4 regions of the Shewanella zhangzhouensis genome follow, and region 1 is predicted to be linked to each of the others. Evidence: predicted binding sites of a transcription regulator. Region 1 holds the regulator's gene; each other region holds the start of a gene.
The links. The regulator sigma-54, encoded in region 1, starts transcription at its own class of promoters, with help from an activator protein. The targets are predictions, from matches to a motif close to GTTGGCACGNNNNTNGNNT.

Region 1 (7,891 bases):
CTTCGATGGTGATGCGCAAACTCTGTTTACTCAGCCTGTTTACACCCTGTTTCCCGAAGATGGCCAGGGTGAATGGCGTCTCACCGCCAAAACCGGCAGACTGGACAAGGCCAGCGATAAGGTCATGCTCGAAGAAGAAGTACTGATTGAGGCCCTGACCATAGACGAGCCGCTGCAGCAGCTCAATACCAGTTACCTGGAGTTGGATCTCAAGACGATGATCCTCACCTCCGACAAAGAAATTATTATCAGCGGCAATAACTTCCACTTGAGCGGCCATGGCCTCTATGCTGATCTCAATGCCAAAGAAGTTAAGCTCTTAAGCAAGATTAAGGGAACCTATGAACCTAAATAAGTCGCTCATTCTGGTGCTGCTTTGCACCTGCAGCGCTGTGGCTTTGGCCAACACCAAGTTTGATTTGAGCCAGGAAGTAAAAATTGCCGCGGCCAACAGTTATGCCGATCTGAAAAACAAGCGCATCGTTTATGAAGGCCCGGTTACCCTGACCCAGGGCAGCCTGATGCTCAAGGCTGATGAACTGAGCTCGTTCACCGACGAGAAAAGCGGCAGACGTATTCTGCTTGCCAAGGGTAACCCAGCCACCTACAGCCAGCAGGTGGAAGATGGCCGTACCGTGCATGCCAGTGCCACCGAAATCAGCTACAACATCGACAGTCGCGTTATGAGCCTCAAAGGCAATGCCAAGGTCGAGCAGGATGGCAGCCAGGTCAGCGCCGACTCCATCGTTTACGATATCGAAAAGCAGCAGCTCACTTCCCAAAGCAGCGGTAAAAAAGACGACCGGGTTATCACCATCATCAAGCCCGAAAATTACCAGCAGGAGCTGCAGGATAAGGGCACTACTGAGCAACCTCAGCAAGAGAAGCAGCAATGACCCAACTGACCCTGAAGGCCAGTAATCTCGCCAAGAGTTACAAAAACCGCCAGGTTGTCAAAAACGTCAGCCTCACCGTAAATACCGGCCAGGTTGTCGGCTTGCTGGGCCCCAATGGGGCCGGTAAAACCACCACTTTTTACATGGTGGTAGGCCTGGTACAGAGCGACAAGGGCAGCATACACATCAACGATGATGACCTGACGCTGGATCCCATGCACCTGCGCGCACGCAAAGGCATTGGCTACCTGCCACAGGAAGCCAGCATCTTCCGCAAGCTGTCGGTGCGCGATAACATCATGGCTGTGCTGCAGATGCGCAAAGAGCTGAACGCCGATGAGCGTGAAGAGTCGCTGGAGCAGCTGCTGGAAGAGTTCCACATCACCCACATCCGTGACAATCTGGGCATGTCACTGTCAGGGGGTGAACGTCGCCGGGTCGAGATTGCCCGGGCACTTGCCGCCAACCCCAGATTTATCCTGCTGGATGAGCCCTTCGCCGGGGTCGACCCGATTTCCGTTATCGATATCAAAAAGATTATCGAGCAACTCAAGAATCGTGGCCTCGGAGTGCTTATCACCGACCACAATGTGAGGGAAACCCTCGATGTGTGCGAAAAAGCCTATATCGTCAGCCATGGCGATTTGATTGCCGAAGGCACCCCTGCCGAAATCCTCGACAATCAGCAGGTGCGTGCAGTGTACTTGGGTGAGCAATTCAGGCTATAGTTAATTAACAAAGCCCCCTTCTCATATCCGGATAATCAGGGTGGTAAATCACCGGATAACCTGATAGAAAAGCTTTCTACCTGAATAATTTAGTGAAGGATTCGCAGTACAATGAAAGCGTCGCTCCAGCTAAAACTGGGACAACAACTCACAATGACGCCACAGTTGCAGCAGGCCATTCGTCTGCTTCAACTCTCTTCGCTTGAACTGCAACAGGAAATTCAGCAAGCCCTCGACGCCAACCCCCTGTTGGAGCTGGACGACGAACTGGGCAGCGATCAGTTTGATGCCGACGGCGGCGATAAAGAATTTGACGACCAGTTCAGCCAGGAGTCCGTCTCAAACGACACCAGTGACAGTGCTTCGCTGGAAACTTCAGACGCTATCAGTCAGCAGTCCATGCCGGACGAGCTGCCAATGGATACCACCTGGGATGAAGTCTTTACGGCCGCCCCCGTTTCCGGTCCCGGGATCCGTGGCGAAGATGATATGCCGTTTCAGGGCGAAACCAGTGAAGGCCTGTACGAACATCTCGAGTGGCAAAAAAATCTCACCCCTTTTTCCGATACCGATCTGGCCATTGCCACTGCCATCATAGATGCCATTGACGAAAAGGGTTACTTAACCCAAAGTCTTGAAGAAATTCTCGAGGCCGTGGGCGATGAAGAAGTCGAGCTTGACGAAGTTGAGGCCGTGCTCAAACGCATTCAACACTTCGACCCCATCGGGGTAGCTGCCCGTGATTTGGCAGAGTGCCTGCTCATTCAACTTGGTCAGTTCCCGGCGGATACCCCCCATCTGGACAACGCCAAGCTGCTTATCCGTGACCATTTGGATCTGATTGCCAACCGCGACTTCCGTACCCTGATGCGTAAAACCCGCCTCAAGGAAGAAGAACTCAGGGATGCAATCATCCTCATTCAGGGGCTGAACCCCCGTCCCGGTGAGTCTGTGACCAGCACCAAGGATGAGTATGTCATTCCGGATGTCTCGGTCAGTAAAAAAAATGGCCGTTGGGTTGTAGAGCTTAATCCCGATTGTATGCCTAAACTGAGTGTGAACCAGCAATATGCCGCCATGGCACGCACCAGTCGCAACCAGGCTGACAGCCAGTTTATCCGCGGGCATTTGCAAGAGGCCAAGTGGTTTATCAAGAGCCTGGAAAGCCGCAACGACACCTTGCTGAAAGTCGCCAATTGCATAGTGCAGTTCCAGCAGGGCTTTTTTGAGTATGGTGAAGAGGCCATGAAACCCATGGTGCTCAACGATATCGCCGAAGCGGTAGAGATGCACGAATCCACCATCTCACGGGTCACCACTCAAAAGTACATGCATACCCCAAGGGGTATCTTTGAACTCAAGTATTTTTTCTCCAGCCACGTCGGGACCGAAGATGGCGGAGAATGCTCATCTACTGCCATCCGCGCCTTTATCAAGAAACTGGTGGCGGCAGAAAATCAGAAGAAACCATTGAGCGACAGCAAAATGGCGGAACTTCTGGCAGAACAAGGAATCAACGTTGCTAGACGCACCATCGCCAAATACCGAGAAGCGATGCTGATCCCACCGTCGAACCAACGTAAGAGTTTATAACCCACCCAAGGTCTTTGGAGGAAAGTGTCTATGCAAATCAATCTGACTGGGCATCATATCGAAATCACTGATTCACTGCGTAACTACGTAGAGAGCAAGTTCTCCAAGCTTGAACGCCATTTCGAACAGATCAATAATGTCCACGTTGTTCTCAATGTTCAGAAATTGCAGCAAATCGCAGAAGCCAAGCTTCACCTCAACGGTGGCGAGGTATTCGCCACTTCAGAACATGAAGACATGTACGCCGCCATTGACGCCCTAATTGATAAATTGGACCGTCAGGTTATTAAACACAAAGAGAAACTGACCAAACATTAACGATGGAACTAAGTACCATCCTGGCGCCGGAGTGCACTAGCTGTGCCACTCCGGGCAGCAAGAAAAAGGTGCTGGAGCTGATTAGCGATCTCGCTGCTGCCCAGAATCCCTCCCTCTCGTCTCAAGAGATATTCGAAAGCCTGCTGGCCCGTGAAAAAATGGGCAGCACCGGTATTGGCAATGGTATTGCCATTCCCCATGGCCGCATTGGCACTATCGATAAGCCTTTAGCTGTGCTTATCAAGTGTGAAGAAGCCATAGGTTATGACGCCATTGATAAGCAGCCGGTGGACATTCTGTTTGCCTTGCTGGTGCCATCGGACCAGTGTCAGCAACATCTCAGCACCCTGGCCGCCATGGCCGAAAAGCTGAATGACAAGCAGATCCTCAAACAGCTGCGCAAGAGCCACGATGAAAAGGAACTTTACCAGGTAATCATCGGATGAAACTCGTTATAGTCTCCGGGCGCTCTGGCTCCGGAAAGTCGGTAGCCCTCAGGGTCCTGGAAGACTTGGGCTACTACTGCGTCGATAATTTGCCATTGCAGCTGATTGGGCCCTTGCTTGCCCAGCTCAAGGGCAATAACGACAAGGTCGCCATCAGCATCGATATCCGCAATATGCCGGAGCAGGAAAAGGCCCTCGAAAAAGAGCTGGCAAGGCTCCCGGAAGGCGTAGAGCTCACCAGCTTTTTCCTCAACTCCAGCGACAAGGTACTGCTGAAACGCTACAGCGAAACCCGCCGTTTGCACCCCCTGTCCCGCAGCAAGGTCTCTTTGCAGGAAGCCATCAAGCTCGAAGGCAAAATGTTGGCCCCTATCTCCAACATGGTCGACCATTTCATGGACACCTCCAATCTGAATGTTTATGAACTGGCTGATGCTGTCAGGCAGATACTGCTTGGACGCACCGACAAAGAGCTGGTGATTATCTTTGAATCTTTCGGCTTCAAGCATGGTATGCCCACAGAAGCAGACTTTATGTTTGATGCCCGCTTCTTGCCCAATCCCCATTGGGAACCGGAGCTGAGGCCCCTCACGGGTCTGAATGAGCCGGTTAAGCTGTTTTTGGAGCGTCAGGTATTGGTCAACAAGTACATCTGGCAAATCGAAAACCTGCTGGAAACCTGGTTGCCTCACTTAGAGCGCAATAATCGCAGCTACCTCACCATTGCCATTGGCTGCACAGGTGGCCAACACCGCTCTGTGTATATTGCCGAGCAGCTTGCCAAACGCTTCGCCAACTCTCACCACAAGGTTGAGGCCCGCCACCGGGAACTGAATGCCAAAACTTGAACGTGACGTCACGATAGTCAATAAGCTGGGCCTGCACGCCCGCGCCGCCACCAAACTGGCGGTATTGGCGTCGGAATTCAAGGCCAGCGTGACTCTGGTTCAGGGCGCTAAACAGGCCTCGGCTGCCAGCGTGCTGGGTCTCCTGATGCTCGAATCCGGCATGGGCAAGACCATCCATATTATCGCCGAAGGGGAAGACGCCGAGCAGGCCATGGATGCCGTGTGTAACCTGATCAACGCCCGCTTTGACGAAGACTGCTGACCCGGCTTCGCTTCGTCCATCCCATTAAATTTGCTAATATATCCCCCAATTCATCTCTTGGGGGAAAGCGATGGCTGTGGAACTTCTGGATAACGAGCAAACTGAGCTGCTGCTGAATCAGCTCAATGAAGCCCTGGGCAGCGGTATGTTTGTGCATGTGCGCCAGATGTTGCTGAACATGGCCGCATCCGATATCGCGCTGGTGCTCGAATCCTCCCCTCCCCGTACCCGCCAGGTATTGTGGCAACTTATCGACCCTGAGCTTGCCGGTGAGGTACTCGAAGAGCTCGGCGAAGAGATAAAAGACAAGTTTATCCGCCAGATGAGTCCGGCGCGTTTAGCCCGTGCAGCCGCTGGTCTGGACACCGACGATCTGGCCTACATACTGCGTTCCCTGCCCGACAGCCTCTACAAGCAGGTGCTGCAATCCATGTCGATTCAAGACCGCAGCCGCGCCGAGCAGGCTCTCTCCTACCCGGAAGAGACCGCCGGCGGCATCATGAATACCGACACTGTGACCATACGCCCCGACGTGAATGTGGATGTGATACTGCGCTATCTGCGCCAGCTCGGCTCCCTGCCCGAGGCTACCGACATGCTCTATGTGGTAGACAGGCACGATGTTCTGCTCGGGGCGGTAAGGCTTACCGCCTTGCTCACCTGCAACCCCTCCATGCCCATACGTGAGCTTATCGATGCTGATATCGAAGGCATTCCCGCCACCATGTCGGATACCGAGGCTGCGGCCCTGTTCGAGCGCCACGACTGGGTGTCAGCGCCTGTAATAGACGCAGAAGGTAAACTGCTGGGACGTATCACCATCGACGATGTGGTGGACGTTATTCGGGAAGATGCCGAGCACTCAATGATGGGGATGGCCGGTATGGATGACGATGAAGATACCTTTGGCCCCGTGCTCAAAAGCAGTTTCCGGCGCTCATTGTGGCTTACCGTTAATCTGTTCGCCGCCCTGCTGGCCGCGTCGGTCAGTAACCTGTTCGAGTCGACCCTGGAGCAGTTCGCCACCATTGCCATCCTGATGACGATAGTGCCCAGCATGGGCGGCGTGGCCGGCAATCAAACCCTGGCGTTGGTGATTCGGGGGATGGCACTGGGCCATATAGGCCAGAGTAACTCCCGTTGGCTTATCGGCAAGGAGCTTGCCATTGGTTTTCTCAACGGCCTGCTTTGGTCAGTCCTGGTGTTTGTCGCTATTTGGTTGTGGAAAGGCGATCTGGCTCTGGGAGCACTGATAGGCGGGGCTATGTTGATCAATATGACGGTGGCAGGACTCGCCGGTGCCAGCATTCCCTTGCTGCTTAAACGACTGAAAATAGACCCGGCATTGGCCGGTGGTATGGTGCTGACCACAGTCACAGATGTGATAGGGCTGTTTGCCTTTCTGGGCTTGGCGACGGCATTTTTAATGCGCTGATGCGTCACCGGGCTATGGCGTGTACTCCATGACTTGCTGGCAATCACACCAGCGCACCTGAGGCTGCTGCGTCAGGGTGAGCACTGAGATACACTCCTTCTGGGTCACTACCAAAAACTCTCTAGGTGCATGGTGGCTGCTGGCCATAAAGCCGCTGCGCAGGCTTTCCTGCTCCAGCCAGCCCCCCTCAGACACCTCATACAACCAACCGTTGGACAGGCTCAGCTCTGCCCAGTACTCCAGCAGGTCGCCCTCATCCAACACTCTGAACCCCAATAATTTTTCAAATGACAGCTCACAGCATTGGCCTTCGATATTGAGCGAAAGCTTCAAGGCGTGATCCTGGTATTGCAACGACAGCAAGCGCACATTGTCGCCAAGACGCTCCACTGCCATTGCTACTCCGCGAGGATGACCCATAGCGCCGGACTCCTGGATAAAAAGTTACTTTTCATTTAAATGATTTATTTTTTATCTTGCAAGTCCGGCAACACAATCAGCGTGGCGCGGCAAACCCATAATCGCCAAGAATGGCCTGTCCGGCAGGAGACAAAATGTAGTCCGCCAACGGCCTTGCGCGCTCATCTATTACCAAAAGCCCATAGTCGGCTCCCACAGCCAGGTTTTCCGGTAAATGCAGCAGCTGCAGCTCGGCGTATTCTTTGCGGGCCAGGCGACCATTGGTGCAGTAGGTCAGGAAGATATCCGCCTGACGGGTCTTCATCACGTGGGCATAGGGATTGACGCCCTTGGGCGGTTTGGCGCTGTTTGGTCCACCCGTGAGCTGCAGTGCCTTGGTTTTGAGCCTTGTCTCGGCACCGGGTGTAACGGTTTCGGCCAACTCAAAGGCCCGAAACGCGTAGTCACCGGAGGGGTCGGCCTTGGGCGTAGAGGTACCCACACGCACATCGGCTGACAACATGCGCTCCAGCAGGGTTGCCGGGGTCAACGCAATCTCGGGCTGCGCCAGCGCACAGAGTTGGTTACGGGCAAAAGCCTGTACCTTGTCTCCCATGCCTTTGGCCTGCAGGGTTTGTGGGTGTTTCATATTGGCTGAAGCGAACAGATCAACGCTTTCACCGGACTCGATACGCTCCCGCAGCAATCCGGAGGGACCAAACTGGGCCACAACAGCCTGACCCGTGTCTTTCTCAAAGGCCTGCACTATGTCGCCCATGGCGGCTTTGAGGCTGCCAGCGGCGCGAAGTTCCAGAGGTTCGGCGGCCATGGCGCTGCCGATGGAAGCCAGTATGGATATGAGCAGTATGGATTTTTTCATTTTCTTCCGTGATATAGATGAGGATGAAGGCCGGGGTGGCCTTCACGGAGCTGGTAACAAGAAGTTCAAGCAAACCCCAGTAGCGC
Region 2 (7,891 bases), 1.6 Mb from region 1:
GCAGGATGCTGAGTTGACCGGGAAGCTGGTAGATGCAGCAAACAACTTGGATTTTAATCAATCACTTGTTCTATTATCGGCTTTTGAGGGATTAGAGAGGATAGGATGATAAATCAGGAGCAGCCATTCAAAGGCAAAGATGATGGACCGCCCAAGGTGCTGATAGTTGACGATAAGCCATCCAACATTCAGATAGTCCATCACATCATCAAAGACCAATACCAGGTGCTGATGGCCACCTCTGGGAAACGTGCCATTGAAATCTGCCTGGAGATGTTGCCTGACTTGGTATTGATGGACGTCATCATGCCCGAACTCAGCGGCCTCGATACCTGTAAACTGATGAAGCAGCATCCTGATCTGGTTAATATCCCTGTTATTTTTATTACCGGCCTGCAAGGTCAACATGACGAAAACGCCTGCTGGGATGCAGGTGCTGTGGATTTTATTTCCAAGCCCTTTAACGCCACCACCCTCAAAAATCGCATCAAGGCCCAGGTGACCCTTAAACGCCAGAGTGATTTATTGCGTCGGCTTGCTTTTTTGGATGGCCTGACAGGGGTGAAAAACCGCCATTTCTTTGATCAATACCTCGAGACTCAGCTGATGTTGGCCAGGCGCCAATCCCAGGCGATTTGTGTGCTGATGGTGGATATCGACTATTTCAAGCAGTACAACGACAGCTTTGGTCATCAGATGGGGGACGAGGCGCTGCGCTCGGTGGCACAGGCGCTGGGGGGAAGCTGCAGGCGCCCTGCAGATTTGGTGGCCCGCTATGGCGGTGAAGAGTTTGTGGTCGTACTGCCCAATACCCCAAAAACCGGGATAGAGCGGGTGATTGAACGTATTCAGGGGGCCATTGCCGAACTGGCTATCAGCCACCCGACATCGGCAACCGGCATTTTGACTGTGAGTATGGGGGGCATGATTTGGCTTGCCGACTACCAAAGCGCAGAGGCCCTGATAGGCGAGGCCGATAAACGCCTGTACCGCGCCAAAAGTCAGGGACGAAACCGAGCCTGCATTGACGTCAATATCCCCTGAACACCAATAAAAACGGCAGAATTGGATTCTGCCGTTTGTTTTACGTTAAGGGCCCTTATCTGGGCGAAGCAGGCGCTTATTGAGTCTGACTCTCATCAAACCGGGCCTTGGCAGCCTCAACTTTGGCAAAATCCAGCCCCAGCTCTTCCACGGCTTCTTTAATCAGCCCGGGATTCTGCATCACCAGCATCATCAGGCCCTGGAGTTTTTCCGGGGCAATACCAAGCTGACCCAGCACACCCATGGCCATCAGCGGGTTTTCGGTCAGGGTCTGGAACAGGCTTTTTACCTGCTCATCACTCACATTGTGCTCTTTAAGCAGCGCAATAATGGGGTTCATCGCGTTTCCTTCAACATCGGTCAAACATCAAGATGGGCTGATTCTAGCAGACTTGGTTGCAGAAGTTGATGCCTGCACCGTAGGTGAAGAGCAGTGTAAGCGCATGGATGGCATGCCGCCCGGCCTTGATTCTGGCCGGGCATTTCGCTGGGGAAGGCTTATCTGCGGCGAATAAAGGACTCAATGTACGCCGGTGTGCGGGCATTGAGTATCGGGTCGGCAGAAGGGGTAATGCCCTTTGGTAACAGCACAGGATTAAAGATGCCGTCACCGCACTGGCTAACCTCAGGGGCACTGTCCCTTATTCCATCAATCACCAGTTTGCCTGCCAATATGCGGGGGCGGGAATCAGGCCAACTGACGGTGGGATCGTTGATGATATCGCCTTCTTCGGCCAGCTGAATGTAGAGCTCCCATTCGGCAGCTTGTGCTGCTATGCGTGTCAGCAACTCGGCTTTGAGGAAATTGTCATCCATCCTGGCAAGCTCATCTTTACTCAGGCCCGCAGTGCCTGCCAGCGGCTCAAAAATCCACTTCCCGGCAATGGGCTCTGCTGTCTTGTCAGATTGAGACTGACGAAAATAAAAGCTGTTTACACCAAAGTAGCGGCTGCTCGCGAAGCTGGGGCTCGGTGGCAGCTGCGCCACGTAATCGAGAAAGCGTTTGGCATCGGGCTTATTGTCCTTAAGCCATTGCTTGCCTTGCGGCCCTTCCTTGATTTTGGTTTGGAAGCTGTAAAAGTCATCCAGATTACTGGCAAAGAAGATGGGCACATTGGTGGTAACAAAGTTAAGGCTTTCTTTTTCACCGTCGATTTTAAGCGACATAAAGCGCCCCGGGGTTTTGTCGGATAAGTTCGCATTGGTGCCGCCTAAGGAAAACCGTGCTGTGACCTTAATCGGTCCCTGATTGAAAAACGGAATATCCAGTTGCTGCTGCAATTCAGGTGCAGGGATAAAACTGCCGGAGGTACAAAAGCCTTTGGCGTGGTTCCTGAGTTTGACCTGTTTGCCCGCCTCTCGGCTGGCATCATCCAGGGTGCCATTCACGGCGTCCACCAACTCGGCAATGCTTTTTTCGCTGGCCAGACTGGCGGATGAAATCAGGCTGAGGCTGGTGATAAAGCAGACCTTGGCGAGGGATGCGTGTTTGACCATGTTCATGGCAACTCCATTTGATGATTAGAGAAGGGGTTCGCTGATGCATCAATAGACACGGCGGCCGGTAAAAATCTTTCAGCCGCAGGGAAAAAGCGAACGTTTGGCCTTCCCGGCAAAGCCTCGTTTTTTGCACAGGCTGCCCTTTTACAGGCCTTATGAGCCGGCAAAAAACCGGCCATTTAAGTGTTCTGAGCCTGACAAAAAGATATTTTTTTATCCTGGGCCCTGATGCTGGATTCTTGGGCGTATCTCTCGTATAACGTCGGCATCACAGCCCAGGTATTGGCTGTGGAGTCTTCCGCCTGAATCAGGTCTGCCCTCGCAGTGAGCCACTATGCCCCCAATCCAGGAACAAGCCGCCACCCGTGCGCTGCTCATCTCCATCCATACCCCCAACATAGGTGCCAAAGACGTGGAAAGCTCCCTTGCGGAGTTGGCCCGACTGGTGAGCACCCTTGGCTTTGCCGTACACGGAACAGAAACCCAAAGGCAGCAGTCCACCAAGCGCCTGTCGGTGCTTGGCACGGGCAAGCTGGAGCAGCTGGCCCGCATGACAGGCGCCTTGGACGAAGCAGACGATTCCCTCGCCAACATAGATGAAGCCGGGCTGGAGGCCTTTTTGGCGGGCAGTCAGCGTCAGCATGCCAATGTGGTGGTGTTCGACTGCGATTTAAGCCCAATGCAGCTCAGAAACCTTGAGGATGCCCTTGGGGTTGAGGTGTTTGACCGCACAGGCATTATCATTGAGATTTTCAGTCGCCATGCCAGCAGTAAAACCGCGCGCTTGCAGGTAGAGCTGGCACGGCTCAATTATTTAACTCCCAGAGTACGCCGTGAGCATGGCGGTGATAGACAGCGCACCGGCGGCCGCAGCGTGGGGGAGAGCGCCATCGAGCTTGAACGCCGCGCTATCCGTGACAAGCAGGCGGAGCTGAGGCGTGACCTGAAAAAGGTGCAGGAGGTAATGCAGGAGCAAAAAAGCAGTCGTGCCGATACGCCAACGGCAGCTCTGGTGGGTTACACCAACGCCGGTAAGTCCTCCCTGATGCGCGCGCTCACAGGCTCCGAGGTTCTGGTGGAAAACAAACTCTTCGCCACCCTGGATACCACGGTAAGGGCACTCGCTCCCCAGACCCAGCCGCGAATTTTGATTTCAGACACTGTGGGTTTTATCAATAAGCTGCCCCATGACCTGGTGCCTGCGTTTCACTCCACCCTGGAAGAGGCCAAAGACGCCAGTTTGCTGCTCTATGTGGTGGACGCCAGTGATGTCGATTTTCGCAGCCAGCTTGCGGTGGTGCGCTCGGTGCTGGCACAAATCAATCTGGGTGGAAAAGACAGGCTGCTGCTTTTAAACAAGGTAGATTGCCTCTGCGAAGATGTGCGCTCGGCACTGGCGCAGGAATTCCCCGATGCGCTTCAAATCAGTGCCTTGGCTCCAGAGGATGTGTCACGGGTACATCAGGCCATACTCGATGCCATCACCAATCAGATGCTCAGTGCCTGCTTTAACATTCCCTACGCTGCCAGCGCTCTGATGGGCGACGTTCATGGCAGGATGCAGGTCATCGATGAGCAGTACCATGAGTCGGGCATGCGCATCACGGTACGTGGCCGCAGTATGGATCTGGACAGACTCAACAAGCGCTTGCTGACTGGCTGCTAATCTCTGTCACTGCAATAGGAAATGCCAGGTGATACAGACCGCTGAAAAGGTTACCTACAGCTAAACACTCCGGAAAAACAAAAAGGGCAGCCTGTGCTGCCCTTTTTCTATTTGCAAACCTGGCTTACTTCATCAGCCAGGCGCGGTACGACTTGCCTTTAATACGGCCGGAGGTGATTTTACCCAGGGCCTTCTTTGCCACCTTGCGGTCAACCGCCACATAGGCGCGGTAGTCTGTCACCAGAATTTTGCCCACCTGGCCGCCTTCGATGCCGTTTTGGCCGGTCAGGGCACCCAGGATATCGCCGGGGCGCAGCTTATCTTTTTTACCGCCGTCGATTTGCAAGGTGATCATGGCTGGCGCCTTGGGCATGCTGCCAAGGAGGCTTGCTGAGGGCAGCGGCTCGCTTTGAATGTCGCGCTCCAGATACTCTTCTAACAACGCTATCTTGTAGCCGTCTTTGTCATTAAAGAAGGTAAAGGCGGCGCCCTTGCTGCCCGCACGGCCGGTGCGGCCAATACGGTGAATGTGCACCTCTGTGTCGTGGGCCACGTGGTAGTTGAATACCGCATCGAGGGCATCGATATCCAAACCGCGGGCGGCCACGTCGGTGGCGACCAACACGCAGGCGCTCTTGTTGGCAAATTGCAGCAGGGTTTCGTCCCTGTCGCGCTGCTCAAGGTCGCCATGGAGCGCCAGTACGCTGAAACCTGCGGCCGTAAGATCATCGGCCACCTTCTGGGTTTCACGCTTGGTGTTACAGAACACCACGGCGCTCTCGGGTTTGTGCTCAATCAGCAACAATTGCAGCGCCTGCATGCGGGCAGCATCGTCTTCCAGATGGAAGAAGTGCTGGGCAATGGTGCTCTTCTCGTGGGTGGTGGCCACTTTCACCATCACGGGGTTATACATCACCTGCTGGGCAATGGTTTGAATCTGTTCGGGGAAGGTGGCGCTGAACAGCAGGGTCTGGCGCTCCCTCGGGCTTCTGGCAATAATCGCATCCAGCTGCGGCTGAAAGCCCATTTCCAGCATGCGGTCGGCTTCATCGAGCACCAACATATTGAGATTGCTCAAATCGAGGCGATCGCGCTCCAGGTGATCAACAATCCGCCCCGGCGTCCCCACAATGATGTGGGCGCCATGTTCCAGCGAGCCCACCTGTGGCCCCATGGGCACACCGCCGCAAAGGGTAAGCACTTTGACGTTGTGGATGCCACGGGCGAGGGTGCGGATCTCCTGGGCCACCTGATCGGCCAGCTCACGGGTAGGGCACAGCACCAGGGTTTGAATGCGAAAACGCTTCACATCCAGCTTGTTCAGTAAACCCAGACCAAAGGCAGCGGTTTTGCCTGAGCCGGTTTTGCCCTGACCAATCACATCCTCACCCGCCAGAATGGCCGGCAAACTCTGGGCCTGAATGGGCGTCATCTCGTGGTAACCCATGGAGGACAGGTTCTCAAGCAGTTCGGTTTTAAGCTTAAGGGTGGAAAAAGCCAGTGAAGGCTGGGTATCTGAATTGCTCAAGGAAAGTATCCTGTGGTGGCTAACCGGGCGTTTGCCGGGTCACTGAAATGGCGTTCTGTACTGGTTATCGCTATCGGAGTGGGGCTGAGTGTGAATTGTTTGGGTGACATCTCTGTGCCAACCCCTTCCTTACCCAACCCCAAAGCGTGGCTATTGTAGCAACAAAGCGCCACATTTGCCTCAAGACTGAATAGCGGGGTAAAGCAGGTGTGGGCAGAGTGCTTAAGCACATCTTTTTCAATGTGGCTCTTAATGCGGCTCAATGCCGCTCGCTCTGCCAGTAAGGGAAAGGCTTGCCTTGCGTGAGGGATTAGAGCTGTAACTTTCGCTTATTGGCTTGATTTGTGCATTGTTTCAGGACATATGCCCCATGGCCAAACTTTTGGCAATGGGGCCAACGACTGGAATTGCTGAACTCTGACAAGGAGGTTTAGACCATGGCACTTGCACTACCCTATGATTCTTCCCGTGATGAGATTTTCTGGCGAACCGCTGTTGCCAACATTCGTACGGGGCTTGAAAACTTCAACATGCTCACGCCAAAGTTCAACATTGAACCTCACCATCGGATTTCATCGGCAGGTTCCTGTTTTGCTCAGCATATAGGTAACTGGTTGACGCAAAATAATTATTCTTATAACAGAAGCCAGCTAAACCTCGATGAAGTATCGAGCTTTGCGTTTGGCAATATTTACACCCCCCGCTCTTTGCTGCAGTGGTTTGTTTGTTCCGATGAAGAATTATCGCAGCACAGCGTGCACTTTGAGGCACAGTCCAGCCGCTACTATGATTTGTTATTACCAAGAGCTGCCGAAACGGGCTATCAATCACTGGATGAGTTACTGGCGTTCAGGACGTTGGCGATGGAGGAAACCCGAGCTCAGTTGGCACAAAGTGAATCTTTTATTTTTACCCTTGGACTGATTGAGGCCTGGATCGATTGCAACGGCATTAGCTATCCAAGTTGCCCCGGGGTGAGGTTTGGTGAGTATGATCCTGAAAAATATCAGCTTAAGGTATTTAATTATCAGGAAATATTTTCTGATCTTAGTGAGCTTTTCCAGCAAATCAAAGCTGTAAACCCCGACATACGTTTTGTGCTGACGGTATCACCTGTCCCTTTGACGGCCACAGCCACTGATGACCACGTGTTGGTGGCCAACGGCTATTCCAAATCGGTCCTGCGGGCTGTTGCGGGGGAATTTTGCCAAGGGCGGGATGATGTTAGCTACTTCCCCTCGTTTGAACTTATCACCACCCCCTTACCGGAAGACTTTCGCTATCTGGAAAATCGGCGCACTGTATCTGAGAAAGGCGTTGGCTATGTGATGCGGCATTGGGCTGAATCCTTAAATGGTAAACAAACACCAGAAGCAAGCCACATTGAAGCGGCATGCGATGATGAAATGCTGGATGCCATTAAGAAGGACACATCTAGTGATCTGGGCACACTGCTGACCCTCATAGGTGATAGCCATTTTGGCAAGTTGGCCAAGTCTTTTGAGCGGCTTGGTCAGTCCTGTTGTGGTGGCATGGTGATGAATGGTTCCGGATTCGCTCAGCATAAATTCACCTTGACCAGAGATGCGGACATCATGGTGCCATTAGAAAGCGCAGAATCCCGGCGCCTATGGCAGCCCATAGTTAACAACCTCGACAGCTTATGTAAGGCTCAACGTCAGTCGGAGTCCTGGGTATTGACCAATATTGGGCTGCAAACCCATCAGACTGTGTCCACGTTTGTGCAGTGGATGAAAGCTGAGCGCCCAGACAGGTTGAATCAGATTGGAATGGAAGACTATGTGGAGTTTTTCGATGCAAAAATGCGAGACCAAATGACTATAGTGTTTCGCCTAAAGGAACAGGGACATAGGATACTGGTGATTTCAGATACCCCATTCTGGCAGTGCTTTGACGAGTCCAAGGGAGTGGCACCCTTAATGATGGCCTACATGGATGCGATGGAATATGTGTGGCAGCAGATGGGTGTTGAGTTCTTTCATGCGGCACGTATTTTTAATGAAGAGATAAGCGATCCAATGCCTTACGCTTCAACTTTGGTTTATTCCGATGGTAGTCCGGATTACTTCCATGGTGGGGACTCTTATTACGATTGGCTCGCCGGGAAATTATTGCCTTTGCTGAAAGCCTGA
Region 3 (7,891 bases), 890 kb from region 1:
TGGGAACTATCCAAAGCCGGCCATTTGATGATGGCCGGCTTTTTGCATTCTTTAATCACTAACCCTGATGTCAATAAAACCGGGATGCAACACCATGGATCACGTTAATGAACTCAATCAATTGCTCGATGCACAACAGAGCCTGTTGGAGCAACTTCTGGCTGCTATGGCAGCTGAACGTGCAGCCCTGATTGCCCAAAATGCATCTGAGCTGATGACCATCGCAGAGCACAAGTCCTCTGCCCTGTTACGACTGAAGCAAAATGATGATGTCATGGCGGCTCATCCCGGTCACAGCCTGCTGACAAACGATAACGCCCTGGCGGCCAAGGTAGCATCGGTTCAACACACCCTTGCACGCTGTAAGCAGGAAAACGAAGCCAACGCGCAGCTTATTGAACACAGCCAGGCAAGCATTAACCGGCTGGCACAGGCGCTGCAGGTAAGTCGCAACGCCAGTTCCCTTACCTACACGGATAAGGGTAAAACATCGACCATCTCTACTCTGGGTAGCAGCATAGAAGTCTGACACGCCCGGGGTATAAGCGCTTTATTGCCACCTGCGCCTATGTCGACATAGCCTACAAAACGCCCAATAAAAAAGCCCCATTCTCAGGGGCTTTTTTACTGCGGCTGCGATTAAGGGGAGTGCCAACCTTAAAAGTAAGTCACTTCCTTTACCTTGGAGGGGCGATTCTGCTGCTGATAGATATCCCACACGCGCGCAAAATCCAGTTCCAGCTCTGTCACATAATGCTCACCAACAGGATAGGCCTTAACGACTCTGGCGCCGCGGATGACACCAGATACCGATGCTTTAATGCTGTCACTGCCCATGGCCCAGTCGTTCACGCTGGCGCCGGCACTGATTTTTTGACCGTAAACCTGCTCTGCCAGTTCTCTGTATGCCGCAAGCTTTGAGGCCTGCATGGCCATCAGCACCTTTTCGGCCTGGGTCTTCGCAGGTTGGGTTGCCAAAGGCGCATAGCCAATGGCGGTCAGCTTGGGAAAACTCGCTGGCGCCTCAGTCTCCCACTGCACATAACGGTCATCACTGCTGGCGCACCCGGCTAAAAACACCAGGGTCAAACAGGTGCTAATCCACTTTTTCATTTGTCTTCTCCAAGCAGAGTGACCCTGTCCAGCCCCGGCGCTTCATGGCGATATAACAGCCCGTCTTTGGAAACGACTTGCTGGGAGTAACCCAGGTAATCCCTGAGATCCCCCGGACGACTGAACGACTGAGATGTCGCTACCACACGGTTATTGGCTATGTCGACCAGACGGCTATTTACTGTCATGCCATCCCGCCCCAGGCTGTAAGTAGCCACCAGCACATGCTGGGTCTGGGCAGATTCACGCAGCTTTTGCCAATCACGACTCAGCAGCAAGTCCCCTTTGTCTGTGACTCTCAGGGTTTGGCTGATAGCCGTATCCACCACGTTGAAGTACCGGGCATGCAGCGCGGCCATCATGCCCTGCTGCAACTGGCGGGCAAAACTGCCACTTTGAGTCATGTCATCCACGTTTACCGGGGTTGTCACCACGATGGGATCGGTGGATGAAAGCACGTCGTTGGTCAGCAGCAGCTCATTGACTATCTGCTGTGCCAGAACATTGACTTGCTCCCGTTGTGGGTAGCCGTCTTCCCCATAGGATACACTCTGAGGAACCTTGGGCTGCCCCATCGCAGGCAACCATACAAAAGCGAGTGCCAGAGCAGTGACCATTCGCACCTTCATAGAGACAACTCCATGATTTTATATAAATTAATAAGAAAACCCATCTTCAGACTTTCCACTCCATTACACAGCTATCGGCACCTGTGGCAATTACTTTACTTTAAAACACCATAATCCCAGCGGATGCCAGGCCTGGGGCGGCACGTAACTTGCTTAGTCCGTATCATGACAGAACCATCCGGTATCCAGCATGCACCGCGGCGGCACTAAAATGGCTTGCAGGCCCTGTGCCAAAGACACCAATGGATGGAACCCTCAACCCTTTGAGATGTGGCAGGACAGGCATATGGGATTGATAAAATCCGCCCTCGTTTTCAGCGCGCTCCTTATGAGCATTCAGGCACAAGCCGACTGGGTGACCGCCCAGGGCGAGGCCGTTATCGTCAATGGTAACGTCACCAAAGCTCGCGCAGAAGCCATTGAGCAGGCCGTCAGCTATGCCAGCCTGCAAGCCGGTGTCAGCATTGAATCCTCACAGCAGATGGTCGATGGTCATCTTACCGATACCAGCACCCGTCTGATGCAACAGCTGATGACTGGGCCCGTACAGCTCATCAGTGAGCAGATTGAAAACAACCGCTTACGAGTGCAACTGCGCGTCGAATTGATGGAAGCGCCTCAAAATCAGTGTCAGAGCACCCACCTGAAAGCAGCGATACTATTGCCCGAAGCCGCCGTGAGTCACCGCAGCCAATTGGCGCAGGGTCAGATAAATAACCTTGGGGAAGCCGTATCCCGGCAGCTCGCCCGACGACTGGACAGTACCTCAGGTGCGGCCTTTGCCAACCTGCGGCCCGGCGCGCGTCTTGATGTGGACGCAAGGCAACTTGCCGCCCCCGGCTATCGTTTGCCGGGGTACCTTGCCATGGCAAGCGATAGCCAATACGTTTTGGTCCCCCAAATTACTGATGTCTCCACCGAGCCCGCGCAAAGTAGCTACTTCGGCCTGGTCACAGACGCCCCCGAGCGCCAGTTTGCCCTTACCCTCACCCTGTTCCAGGGGATCAGCGGCGAAATTATCTGGCGTGACGAGTTCACAACCTCTGCTCCCTGGGAGTTCGAACGCACGGAGCAGGTGTCCCCAACCCATGACAGGTTCTGGCGCTCAGCCTATGGCATGGCGGTAGATAAACTGCTGGTGCAGGCGGTAAAGGAACTCGACAAGGCACTGTTTTGCCGCCCTGTACTGGGGCAAATTGTTGCCAGGCAGGGGCAAACTTTGATCCTGAATCTGGGACGTCGCCATGGCATTAAGGTCGGGGATGAACTCGCCGTGGTGCTGGCAAAACACATTCCAGACAGGCTGAACGACACCCGCGCCACCGGGAACAACACCAAAACAAACATCAGCATAACCCAGGTAACTGAAGACAGTGCCCGCGCCGAGCTCTCTGGTCTGGGCAGCGTGGATAATATTCAGGTCAGCGATATTGCGATAAAAACCGGGCAGAACAAGAATTAACCAGTTAAATATCAAGACTTTTAATCAAAGACAAAATAGGTATAATCAGCGGGTCTCCCTATAGCTCAACAGGATAGAGCAGTCGCCTCCTAAGCGACCGATCGGGGTTCGAGTCCCTGTGGGGAGACCATTCACTTGTGCTTGTGAATGCTTGCACAAGTTTCAAGCTTGTCGTTCAGTTCCTCTTTTTCTGCCAATTTTTGTGTTTCTGTTGCCGCTACAGTATCTGTATTGATCGGCTGTGCCGCTTATGTGCCGCCACCGTGGCAATCTCTTGTTTCAACTGCAACTTCCGGCATCTGATGCCATTAATCCCCGCGTGGCGGCCAGAGGCCTTCGGGGAACGCTTGCGAGATGAAACTGTTCATCTCGCAGTCTGACGACACGCTTATCCCCCTGCCGTGGGTGCCGTGCATGGATGCACCAATGTCGCGATCGCATGGATACGAATGAGCGCCCCTTGGCACATCCACTTAGGTGACGCGCAGCGAGTACATCCATGTAAGCTCGACGACAGCATCCATGCTGTAGAAGTTCACTTCAGGGGATATGCTTCGGAATAGCCTTGCGGCTCAGTCAGGCATGTGAATAATCGCCAAAATGCAGTGACTAACGTTCAGCTTGGTTGGCCGCTACACTGGCTAAGCAATCAACCTATACCTTGAATACCGCAATCAACTGCTCCATCTGCCGAGAGTCTTCGGCAATCCTGTCGCTGGTGTGGCCGACGGTTTCGCTCTTGGACTGATTGTCCAGGGAGATGTCGTTGATCCGGGTGATGTTCTGATTCAACTCGGCAATCACCGCACTCTGTTCGTCGGTCGCCGTTGCTATTTGCAGATTCATATCGTTTATCTGACCTATGGCCTGCTTAATCAGCCCCAGGGCATCCATCACCTGAGCCGTTTCATCCACCGTGTTATCCGATTGCTGGCGCGCTCTTGCAACCGACGCATTGACCTTGTCGACGGCGCCACGAATGGCCTCAATGATGGCATTGATTTCCTGGGTGGACTGCTGGGTACGGCTCGCCAGCGTTCTAACTTCATCCGCTACCACGGCAAAGCCCCGCCCAGCCTCACCGGCGCGGGCAGCCTCAATGGCGGCATTGAGAGCCAATAAATTCGTCTGCTCGGCGATGCCCACAATCACATCGAGAATTTGACCGATTTCACCCGAGCTGACCTTGAGGGCCTTGGCAATCTCAGAGGTCTCTTCCAGCTCGCTCGAAAGCTGCCGGACATTACCCATGGCATGGGTGACCACCAAATTGGTACTGTCGGCCTGGGCGTCGGCATCTTTTGCCGATTGCGCCGCAAGCTGAGCATTCGCCGCCACCTCACTGGCAGTGGCCGACATTTGATTGATGGCGGCTGCCACACTCTGGGTTTCCTGTTGCATGCTGTTTGTGGCATGGGCCGCTTCGTGGGCGACATTCGACAGCGAGGCCGACAGCTGACGGCTGTGGTCGACCGAGTCGCGCACCGAGCTGACCAATGACTGGATGCGGCCAACAAAGGCATTAAAGTATACCGACACCTGTGATAACTCATCACGGCCGCGCTCTTCCAGCCGCAGCGTCAGGTTGGCTTCGCCTTCGGCAATGTTTTTAAAAGCCATAAGGGTTCGCTGCAGGGGCTCGGTCACGCTGCGACTTATCATCAGCAGCAGTGCCAGCACCGGTCCCCACACCAACAAAAATACCAGTAAGTATTGCCAGGCAAACTCCTGTTTCTGGGCCGCAATGTCATCCACATAAATACCTGTTCCCACAATCCAGTTCCACTCATTAAAGCGCTTTACCACACTCATCTTTGGACTGGGGGCATCGGCGTCGGGCTTATTCCACATGTAATTGACCAATGCAGAATCACTGTTTTGAGTGAGGCGGATCATTTCGGCAAACAGCTTTACCCCGTTGGGGTCGGCCATACCCAGCACGCTGGTATCCACCAGTTTTTTAGCGAAGGGGTGCTGGATCAGCATTCCTTGCCGGTCGATGGTGAAGTAGTACTCTTTTCCTGAGTATCTGAGGCTATCGAGGGCAGCCAATGCCTTTGTCTTGGCATCAGCTTCACTGAGCTCTCCGGACTGAGCCTTGTCCTGATAATCCTTGATGATGCTGATGGCGATATCTGTCAGCGCATTCAACCGCGCTTCTTTTTCCTGTACCAACACCGAATCCATGTTGCGTAGCGCAAACACAAACATCAGCAGGGTCGCAACCAATGACAACAGCAGCATCGCCCAAATTCGGCGTGAAATATTGTAATTTCTCAGATAGTTGCCAAGCATAAGCACCTCGGTATTCGACAACATTGTTGGGTGTTTTTAACGGGGAAAAGAGCCGCGTTGTGTCAATATGCTCTCTTTAGTACGAACACCCTCAAACGCCCTACAAACGCTAAGTCAAGACGCGGATAACCGACAAACAGTCAAAACCGGCCACTGTGCCACGGTCATGCAGACGCCCTGTTAATTTAAACTATAGTATGGGCTGAGGACTCGACTAAAAACTGCACTTTAGTCGATGGTAAGCCCACTTAAATAATGGAATTCAAAGAAAAGTATTAGCGAAAATGTGCCTGCAGCGCCAGTGAGGACAGAAAACGATAGTTATCAAAGAAAAAGAAATTTGTGATAGTAAGACAATATCGGACACGTTCCCAGCCTTGAACCGGTCTCTCATTATGGTATTGATGGGAAAGCAGGTTAATTGTCCTAGTGCATCAGGTATTCACTGAGGCCCCATATTGCCTAATGCAACGGCTACCCGCTGTGGTGTCACGCGGCAGAACAACTTTTCCATTTGTGAACCATCCCAACCGCTTTCACGGCGATTTATGCGCCTCGTAATACAGCAGCGCCAAACCACCAATGGAGGAGTTGGCGACTTTACTTCCATCCTCGCGCTGTAGAAAAACCAGACAAAAAGCTTCTGCCTTTAATCCCAAAGATCGTATTAAACTCATTATCCGCAGTCTCAGTGTTAGGTCTGTTAGACTTTGCACTGCCAACTGTTTGCAACACCGGAAATCATTCATTGACTCAGAATGCGCCAACCGCTGCCCACTCATGTAATGGGGATCACCACCCCATGATTGAGACCCGTTGGACGCAATTATCCTACCCACTCAGCTGGGGATGCCACGAAGTTCAACAGTCACTGACTTTTAGGTGTGATAGTCAGGGCAATTTCTTTAGTCTTCTAACCGTCTCACCACTCCTGAGACATCAATGGGCTTGTAAAATTGAGCAGCCTTGTTCGAGCAGTAAACTCATGAACTGAAGCCTAAACTGCGCAGTGCAGAAACAATGTTTCTGGCTATGGTCTTAAATTTGTAAGATCAAAGAACTCCCTTCGCTCGCTTTTAGGGCTATTTCTTTTATTCCATTTGTTCTTGTACGCCAGAAAAACTGAGTAAATATCTATCACCATGGGTTCTTTTATTTTAATTGAGTGCATAACACTGGAGCAAAAGCAAATGGCAGATCATGCACTAAATTCAGCTTTATTAAGTATCGCCCCTTCGACTAGCGCTTCTCCAACAGAAACCAGGTCATGTCGTCCTGACGGAAGTTGTTATCCCTGTGATACATGAAACCATAATCCACCAGTTGCAGATCCGGGTATTTGTCCAGCATTTCGCCGGCGAAATCTCTCTTGAACAATTTGCCGCTGTGCCCCCGGTATGGAACTTCGACCGGCGTGGGGTTATAATATTCGGCAATGCAAATATAACGGCCGCTGCTGTTATACAGTTTGTCATATACCCCTTGCAATTCGTCCGGGTTGATGTGGATAAGTACGCCCTTTATCAACACAAAGTCATAATGAGTTTCAGGTAAGAAGTTCAGTATCGACGAATGATACACCGTTAGATCCTGAAATTGCTTGAGGTGCGCTACTGCCTTATCATTAATCTCAATTGCTGACATCTTTACTTCCGGCATAATTGCCCTGAAAGCAGCAATATTTAAACCAATATTGGCGCCAAACTCAATTAGGGTTCCTATGTTTTGAGTTTGTTGCAACACTTTGGCAAAGAAAGCGATATTGGCGGCAATGGCTCTTTCTCCCTGATTGCGATTCAGGTATTCATCACCAAATTCCCCGGCCCAGAATCTTTCTTGTTCAGTCTTGTAAGTCACTTTTATGTCCCCGCAATTGATATACTTATTCTATAAACTCAAAGCTTAAGGCTGAGCCTTTCGGAAGGTCATGCTTAGCTTTTCTTCCGATCACAGTTTCATAATGCTTTGGTGCCAAGCCAAACCCTGGGCGAATACTTCTGATATTGTCTGCGGTCAAAAACTCACCTTTGGCTATGTCTCTCACCACATACAAAGAACGGCGAAACTTTACATTGCCCAGCTCCGCCGTTGTCTTTTGATAGTTTACCTGGCCAAGCGCCGACCACGCGGTTTTTGCGTCTCGACACAGTGCCACCAGCTCTGCAGGTTCCAATGAAAAGCTGTCATCCGGTCCACCACCATTGCGATCCAGTGTGACGTGCTTTTCTATCACACAAGCGCCCAGCGCCACAGCAGCTACGGCCGTCGCGTTATCTATTGTGTGATCCGAAAGACCGGTCAAGACATCAAATCGTCGTGCCATGTCCGGAATGGTTCGCAGGTTATATTCAGCTGCTGGCGCCGGATAACCGCTGACGCAGTGAAGGAGAAT
Region 4 (7,891 bases), 2.1 Mb from region 1:
CCGCCAGAGCATTTGAAGCCGCACGGGCACAGGGCAAGGTGGTGTGTATCTGTGTGAACCACATCGATGGGCATTTGGATAAGTTGCCCGCCATTATCGAAGAGCTGCAAACCACCTTCGGCCCCCGTTGTCTGCCCGTTAATCTGCCGTCTGCCGATGGAAACGACGTGGTTGACTGCTACTTGCACTGCGAAGATACCCGCCCCACGCTGTTTTCCCAGGCTGCTTCTGCACGGGATGAGCTGGTGGACACAGTGCTTGAAGAAGATGAAGCCCTGATGACCTTGTATTTGGAGCAGGGTGAAATGCTCAGTGCCGAACAGCTCCATGAGCCTTTGGAGACGGCGCTCAGAATGGGGCATCTGGTGCCTATTTGCTTTACCAGTGCAGAGCTTGATATCGGTATCGGCTCTTTGCTTGAAATCATGGTTAAGCTGATGCCCAGTCCGCTGGAGGCCAATCCGCCCCAGTTTATCAAAGGCTTCGGCGACAAGGCCGTGCCGGTTGATGTGACCCAAAGCCCCGACGATCATGTGCTGGCACAGGTGTTCAGGGTGGGTATAGACCCCTATTTTGGCCGGGTGGCCGTGTTCCGTTTGTATCAGGGGATGATGGAAGCGGGTATGCGGCTCTTTATTGGTGCCGACCGCAAGCCGGTGAAGGTGGCTCACCTTATCAAGCTTCAGGGCGCCGAAACCACTGAGGTAGAAAAGGCCATTCCCGGCGATATCTGCGCGCTTTGCAAAATTGATGAGCTGGAAGTGGGTTCGGTACTGCACGACAGCCACGACGAAGATGAATTCCATCTGCGGGAGCTGAAAATGCCCCAGCCGATTTTTGGTCTGGCGGTATCGCCCAAACGCCGGGGCGATGAGCAGAAAATTGCCGAGGTGCTGGCCAAACTGATTGCTGAAGACCCCAGCCTGGCGGTGTCGCAAAACGATGCGGAAGGCCAGACGGTGCTGAGTGGTTTAGGGGATCTGCATTTGCAGATTGCACTGGAAAAAGCCCAGAGCGTGTTCAGGGTCGATATGGAGACCTGTAAGCCGGCGGTGGCGTACCGGGAAACCGTGTGTAAAGCGGCAACGGCCCGCTATCGGCACAAGAAGCAGTCCGGTGGCGCCGGGCAGTTTGGTGAAGTGGAGCTGACCGTCGAGCCACTGCCACGGGGACAAGGGTTTGAATTTGTTTCCAAAGTAGTTGGCGGCGCCGTGCCCACCCAGTTTGTTCCTGCGGTGGAAAAAGGCGTACGGGAAGCACTCAAGGTGGGCCGTCTTGGCGGATATCCGGTGGAAGATGTGCGGGTTACTCTGCTCGATGGTAAGCACCACAGCGTTGACTCCAAGGAAATTGCCTTCGTGATGGCTGGTAAAAAAGCCTTCTATGACGCCTTTTTGCAGGCAAATCCGGTGATTTTGGAGCCTCTGGTATCCATGGAAATTCTGGTGGGCGCCGAGGATGTGGGCGACATTACAGGGCACCTCAGCTCCAGCAGAGCCATGGTGTGCGGCACCGAAGCCCGCCGTGATGGCAAGGTAAAGGTATTGGCCGAAGCACCCCTGTCCACCGTGGATGACTATGCTACCCGGCTTAAGTCCATGACCTCTGGCGAAGGGGAGTTCACCTTAAGCTTTGCCCGCTATGAGGTCGTTCCCCCTGGGGTGCAGCAAAGCCTGCTGCGCACCATAGAGGATAAAGACGACTAGGTCTGCTGTTTGTCAGCAGCTGTTTACAGACATCTCTCCCAAACCTTTGCGGCGCTTTGTGGACCTCCCCCAGCGCCGCTTTTTTATGTCTTGGGTTTGCGCGCCAGGGACGGGGTAGAACATCCTGAATGGCGCGAGGTGGTGAACATCCGGGACACAAGGGCCGTGGGTACAGGTGAAAGGCCTCCGAAACCCGGTTGGTGTCGGTTATACTCTGTCGGCCGTTTTATGCCTTTTTATCACCCACGCGAGTAGCCAATGCCCAATTCTGTTCCCAACCGCGGTTTAACCCTGACCTTGACCCTGGTGACATTGCCCGGGCTTAGGGATGTGGGGGAGGAGATTGAGCAGTTGGCGCATCGTTGCAGTCACTGGCTCAGCGATGATGAGCTGGCACGCATTGGCAGAGCGACCTTGCCCGGTTTGTCACTGCGACAACGCCTGGTGAGGCTCTGTCTCAGAGCCGAGCTTGCGCGCCAGACCCAGACGGCTCCCGACGCCTTTCGTTTCGATTACGGCCCTCAGGGCAAGCCGGAATTACGACGGACACAAGGCAGACCCTTTGCCTTTAACCTCAGCCACAGTGGTGACCGGCTGCTGCTGGGGGTGATGAGTGGGCAAGATGACGGAAGCGAATATGACAATGACTTGTATCTTGGCGTGGATATAGAGCGAAAACGCACCAACACCGACATCAACGCCATTTACCGCCACTATTTTTCGGCGCCAGAACAGGCTTATCTGGTGTCACTGGATAATGCCTGTAAGCGGGATGCCTTTTTTGATTTGTGGGCGTTAAAGGAGTCGTACATCAAGGCAACCGGCAGGGGGCTCGCTGAGGGATTGCAAAGCTTTGCCTTCGACCTTGAGCAGGCAGCTCTAACGGAGATGGAAGGCTTTACCCATTTTTATCAAGGCCTTGAGCCAAAACTTATCGGTCAGGACACGGGGGGTATCAAGTGGCAATCCTGGCTTGGACACATAGACAGTGATTATCGCGTGGCCGTTACCCTAGGAGCCATTAGGGACGTTGGCACAGAACTGACGCTGACACAGCGCTCATTGCAAAGCTTGCTGAGCGAGTGCAATTCCCACATTCCGTTTTAACGCTTAAGCTCCGTTTTAATGTTTGAGTTCCGCTATAACGCAAGCTCAAGCCGTAGCTTCAATCGTTTCCCAAAAATAAAGCAGCCCGATGGCTGCTTTATTTGTTGCCTTAACGCTTACGTGCCTTATTGGCGTGCCAGACGATTGTTTTCCGGCAGGTGCTCGAAGTCACTGCGAAACGGATTGATGTCCAGCCCACCGCGGCGGGTGTAGCGAGCGAATACCGTCAGCTTACTGCAACCACAATAGTGTTTAAGATCGGTAAAGATACGCTCAACACATTGCTCGTGGAACTCGTTATGCTGTCGGAACGAGATGAGATAACGCAGCAATTTCTCTCTGTCTATCTTGGGACCCTGATAACGGATCATCACACTGCCCCAATCCGGTTGCGAGGTGATAAGGCAGTTTGACTTGAGCAGGTTGGAGTTCAGTGTCTCTGCCACCAATTGCTTGTCGTCAGTGCTGTTTTCAAGATAGTCCGGATTGAAGTCGTAGTTATCGACTTCGATGTCCAGATCGTCGATACAGGTACCTGGCAGCTCTACTATCCGGGCCAGACCAAAGTGTTTGGGCTCAATCACCTTGACCTTGACCTCGCCATTGGCGCACTGGGCCAAGTCTTTTTCCAGGGTACGGCTGACATCGTCAACTGAGTCAAAGCGGGTCTGGTTGAAGCTGTTGAGGTACAGTTTAAAGGACTTGGACTCGATCAGGTTTTCGCTGTTTACATCCAGTTGAACATCCAGAATGGCCACCATGGGCTTGCCCTTGGCATTCAGCCAGGACAGCTCATAGCCGGTCCAGAGATCGGTTCCGTGAAAAGGCAACGTGCCTGTGAGGGCGATGGCATCCCGATTGAGTTTTCTGGGAACCCCTTGCAGCAGCGATGGCGCATACTCGGCCTGATACTCTGTGGTCTGACCCAGGGTCAGCCCCTCAAGCTCGGCGGCACCACTATAGGGATCGTGATTTCGTGTCATCAAACATCTTTCCGTGTCAAAATAGGGGCACATTATAACCTAGTTTGGACGGTTCTTAAGTGTCTTGTCTGGCTGCACTGACAAAATTTCACGAAATCTATAAAGCCGCCTTCGTGGAGCGATTGGGTGAACTGCCCCGTTGTTTTACCCACGGCAGGCCCTCTCCTTGCCTGGCTGACGACGCACTTGCCGTCAGCGACGAGCCCCAGCCTTGGCAGATGGTTTCAAGGCAAGAAGTCGCGGTATTCGACAACGTATCCCATGCCATGGATATCGAATTACACCGCGATATCAACGATTTTTATGGACATGTATTTGCCGGTCCGTTGCAGTTCGATTCCCCCTGGGGCGAAGGGGAGCTCATTCAAATTTGGAACGAAGACGATTTTGTGTTGTTGCAGCAAAACATACTCGGCCATCTGATGATGAAAAAGCAGCTCAAGCAGCCCCAGACCTGGTTTGTCGGCTTGATTGGCGACGTGGATGAGATGGTCTCGGTAAACAATGCCGATGGCAGTGTCTGGCGTGAGGTTGCAGGGCAGGAGCCCCATGAGCAATTGGCAGAGAGTCTCGAAGCGTTTTTGCTGCAGCTAACCCCCAGGGTAGCGCCGCCTCAGCGCCATCAGGAGTCAGCGGTTACAGTAAATTCGCATCCGGGCATTTTCGCCAGTCTCAAGCGGATGTGGCAAAACCTGACGGGCCGCTGAATAGTAAATCCGAAGCATCAAAAAGGCGCCTTCTGGCGCCTTTTTTGTTGGCCACGTTTTGTTGGTCAAGGTTGGCAGATTTACCTGATGTCTATCCGGTTTACTGATAATCCCAGGACAGATTGGAGACAATACGACAGGGCTCGCAGCGGAAATGGAACATGTCGAGCAGTGGCTCATCCAAACGCCAGTCTGTACTGCCACAGCGGGGACAGGGCCGCGCCAGCTCATCCTGTAAACTGCTGCCGCCTACTCGATACAAGTAGTAGTAGGTGGGGATTTTGGTGAGGTATTCGATGCGCCCACGGAGATCCCAGCCGCGGCGAAACAGATCGCTGCCGACATTACAAAGCTCATCCAGCGCTGCAAATTCCGCCTTGGTAGCAGAGGCCATCTGCAACTCGTCGCAGGCCTGCCACTCGGTCTGCCAGCGGATCAATTGCTTGTGATCGCCATTAAAGGTTGCCGGCAGCTTGTAGAGCGGGATTGGCAGCAGGTTATCTCCGCTGCGCACCGGTGAACACATGTGCACATAGCTGGTGTACAGCAGTTGCCACTCGGGTGTGTGAGTGGCGCTTTCATTGGCATTGATGTCCTGCCCTAAGAGTTTTTCCCTTGGAGGCAGTATCTTGGCATCAGTGAGTCCTTTTAAGGCTGCTTTGGCCCACGGGCTGTTATGGCGGTTAGCCAGACTATCCTGTGCCGGCAACATCAGGCGCGCCTTAAACTCGCCGTCGTTAAAGCTGACCGCAAACTCGCGACCGAGAATTTGTCCGTTGGCTCGCCAGGCTTCGAGCAGGTGATTGATGGCATGCTGAGCTGCACTGATGGTGGTGTCTGCAAAACACTCAAAACGCACTTCGCAAACGAACATCAGTGTTTACCCTCTTCGAGCGATTTGAGGCGCTCATTCAGGTTCTGGCATAAGGTCTCAAGCATGGCTACCCGCTGACGCAGTGCATCCAGCTCAGACGGTGCTGTTGTTCTGGGCTCTTCGCTGATGGGTGTTGCCAGTTTTGCTTTGTCGGCATGACTGAGTTGCTTGTACTGAGTCAAGCCCTTGATGATGACCGGCATAGGGACGGCCTGCGCCAGATTGGCCTTGATGAGGGCCACACTGGGCTCCAGGCCTTTCTGTTCCAAAGAACGGGCAACTGCCAGCACCTGCTCAATTTGACTCATAGTTAGTGAAATTCCTTAATAGATCCACAAGCAAAAAATTAAATCATCTATAAAACAATTGCTTATATTTTGGCTTGTTTCTTGCTGACCCTTGACCGCTATGGCTGTGAGTTTACCACAGCGGTCATCATAAGGAGAAAAGGAATGAAAGCAGTTTATTTGGGGCTAATGTTAGCCGGGAGTTTGGTGCTCGGTGGTTGCGTGGTTAATGTGGGTGACGGTGTCAGCAGTTATCAGGATTGGGAAAAAACGCAGCAGGTTAACAGAGATCATCTGACGCAGCTCAGCTTGGGGATGGATAAATCCCAGGTACTGACATTGATGGGTAAAGCGGATTTCCATGAAGCCTGGCAGGCCGATGGTAAAGAAGTGCAGGTGTTTTTTTACCGCACCCACAGATTACACGGTGATGGCAGCACCACCAAAGAAGAATGCACACCTGTGGTACTGCACGATAACCGTTTGGTTGGCTGGGGTGAAACTGCCTATCGCAAGGGCTGATCTATTTACGTAGCCGGGTGTCCAACAGGTCAATGAGTTCTGACCAGTTGGCATCCATTTCAAGCGATTCTTTTAAAAATCCGGCTTGTGCCGGCGTCCAGAAGTCGGCCTGCCAGATGGCCAGGTCGGCGCCTATTGTGTGATTATCAATGAATTGGCTGATGGCCTTATCACTGCTGTCCAGCCCCAACTGTTCAAATAAATGACTGAGATCCACGGGAGTTGTATCCATCTTAATCCTCCGGCTGACACCATGGGTTAATAATTGATTGCTCGCGTTAAAAAGGCAAACTCGATTAATAATTGCACTTTTTTTAAGGCTTGTTACATTGGTTTGTGTGTGATCTGGATCAAGGAATAACAAGAGTGGAACACCAGACTCAGGAAAGGTTTCGCGCTGTTTATCTCACCGCTGAAGATTTGAGAGTTGCCGCCTCAATTCTTTATAACGCATACCATGATGACCCGTTTTTCATGCAAACCCTTGGGTACGAAGACAAGGTATCCTACGAGCAAAAGCTCAGGGCAGCCATCCGTGAAGAGCTTAACGAGCTGTGGCAACAGGAGCAAACCCTGGTGGGTTGGTTTGATGAAGACCGTCTGATAGGCATTGCCTGCGTGGTTAGCCAACATGCGCCCTTGGGGGAAGCTAAAAATTGGCATTGGCGCCTGAAAATGTTGTTGGGTACAGGGTGGCAGTCCACCCAGATGATCTTGAAAAAAGAGGCCCAAATTTTGGAGCATCTGCCCGGTAAGGCCTGTGGCATTTTGCAGTTTATTGCGCTGGCGCCAACAGAGCAGGGTAAAGGGCACGGCCAGCAACTGCTCAAAGCAGTGCAGTCCTGGTGTGACGATCAACCTGAGTTGGATGGCATAGGGGTATTTGTCAGCCATCCATCGCATAAGCATCTTTTCCAATCCAATGGTTTTGAAAGCCTTGGTCCCATTCACTTTGATAAAGTGGAAGGTGAGTTGATGTTTTATCGCAGGCCATCCAATGAAGCCTAAGTTTCAGAGTTTCAGAGAGTTTTACCCCTATTATCTCAGTGAACACGCCCATCCGCTTTGCCGCGCCTTACACTACCTGGGATCATCCTTGGTGCTGTTACTTCTGCTTATTCTGTTAATTTCAGGTGAGTGGCAGTGGGCCTGGTTATTGCCGGTAGTGGGATATGGCTTTGCCTGGATAGGTCATTTTTTTATTGAAAAAAACCGGCCTGCGACATTTCGTCATCCCTGGTACAGCTTTCTGGGTGATTGGGTAATGCTGTGGGATTTTATTTCCGGCAAAAAACGCAACACATGTGACTGATACAGATCTCTATTGTCCGTGTGAGACATATCTCACACGCGGCGTAGGACAAAATGGCTAAATCTCTCCGACATAGACTACCCGCTTGGGGCTGCCTCCTTCAAAAACATCAAGTTACCAGATGTATAGGTGTTTTAAGCCCATCATTAAGCATCCAGTGCCTGGGTGTGACACCGTGTTCCTCCCCCGTATTTGTTAGACTTTATTTGCAGTCAGGGAATGACTCACACGCTGAATAAGGATGTTCCAATTCCATCGGTGCCAATGAAGGTGCCGCGCCCGGCAGGATGCGCAGGGTATCAGGCAGGTCAGGGACGCAGTGGCCGTAAGGACAGGCAGGATGCCTGAGTCAGGATGACAGCAGGATATTCAGGACAGGTTCAGGATGAACAG

Region 2: K0H63_RS04140 (GSCFA domain-containing protein) is a predicted target of sigma-54. The motif match lies at 6,070-6,088, and genes of this name have one in related genera.
Region 3: K0H63_RS12940 (FlgO family outer membrane protein) is a predicted target of sigma-54. The motif match lies at 1,959-1,977, and genes of this name have one in related genera.
Region 4: K0H63_RS06130 (DUF3192 domain-containing protein) is a predicted target of sigma-54. The motif match lies at 5,754-5,772, and genes of this name have one in related genera.

What each region holds. Positions count from the first base shown of each region.
Region 1 covers NZ_CP080414.1:3,836,711-3,844,601, forward strand. Annotated here, with positions in the region: gene lptC (LPS export ABC transporter periplasmic protein LptC) at 1-355, shown strand, start outside; gene lptA (lipopolysaccharide transport periplasmic protein LptA) at 342-896, shown strand; gene lptB (LPS export ABC transporter ATP-binding protein) at 893-1,624, shown strand; gene K0H63_RS16925 (RNA polymerase factor sigma-54) at 1,736-3,217, shown strand; gene hpf (ribosome hibernation promoting factor) at 3,248-3,535, shown strand; gene ptsN (PTS IIA-like nitrogen regulatory protein PtsN) at 3,538-3,981, shown strand; gene rapZ (RNase adapter RapZ) at 3,978-4,829, shown strand; gene K0H63_RS16945 (HPr family phosphocarrier protein) at 4,816-5,091, shown strand; gene mgtE (magnesium transporter) at 5,162-6,526, shown strand; gene K0H63_RS16955 (hypothetical protein) at 6,539-6,946, opposite strand; gene K0H63_RS16960 (molybdate ABC transporter substrate-binding protein) at 7,023-7,805, opposite strand.
Region 2 covers NZ_CP080414.1:961,861-969,751, forward strand. Annotated here, with positions in the region: gene K0H63_RS04110 (response regulator) at 1-109, shown strand, start outside; gene K0H63_RS04115 (GGDEF domain-containing response regulator) at 106-1,044, shown strand; gene K0H63_RS04120 (DUF2999 family protein) at 1,121-1,384, opposite strand; gene K0H63_RS04125 (catalase family peroxidase) at 1,543-2,541, opposite strand; gene hflX (GTPase HflX) at 2,879-4,210, shown strand; gene dbpA (ATP-dependent RNA helicase DbpA) at 4,335-5,738, opposite strand; gene K0H63_RS04140 (GSCFA domain-containing protein) at 6,176-7,891, shown strand.
Region 3 covers NZ_CP080414.1:2,950,296-2,958,186, forward strand. Annotated here, with positions in the region: gene K0H63_RS12930 (flagellar protein FlgN) at 95-529, shown strand; gene K0H63_RS12935 (LPP20 family lipoprotein) at 658-1,113, opposite strand; gene K0H63_RS12940 (FlgO family outer membrane protein) at 1,110-1,742, opposite strand; gene K0H63_RS12945 (flagellar assembly protein FlgT) at 2,029-3,204, shown strand; tRNA gene K0H63_RS12950 (tRNA-Arg) at 3,259-3,334, shown strand; gene K0H63_RS12955 (methyl-accepting chemotaxis protein) at 3,859-5,523, opposite strand; gene K0H63_RS12960 (pseudaminic acid biosynthesis-associated methylase) at 6,739-7,356, opposite strand; gene pseI (pseudaminic acid synthase) at 7,382-7,891, opposite strand, start outside.
Region 4 covers NZ_CP080414.1:1,414,288-1,422,178, forward strand. Annotated here, with positions in the region: gene fusA (elongation factor G) at 1-1,706, shown strand, start outside; gene K0H63_RS06105 (4'-phosphopantetheinyl transferase family protein) at 1,965-2,813, shown strand; gene queF (NADPH-dependent 7-cyano-7-deazaguanine reductase QueF) at 2,939-3,796, opposite strand; gene syd (SecY-interacting protein) at 3,856-4,503, shown strand; gene K0H63_RS06120 (Zn-ribbon-containing protein) at 4,604-5,377, opposite strand; gene K0H63_RS06125 (hypothetical protein) at 5,377-5,685, opposite strand; gene K0H63_RS06130 (DUF3192 domain-containing protein) at 5,830-6,186, shown strand; gene K0H63_RS06135 (DUF2789 domain-containing protein) at 6,188-6,418, opposite strand; gene K0H63_RS06140 (GNAT family N-acetyltransferase) at 6,553-7,194, shown strand; gene K0H63_RS06145 (Mpo1-like protein) at 7,184-7,498, shown strand.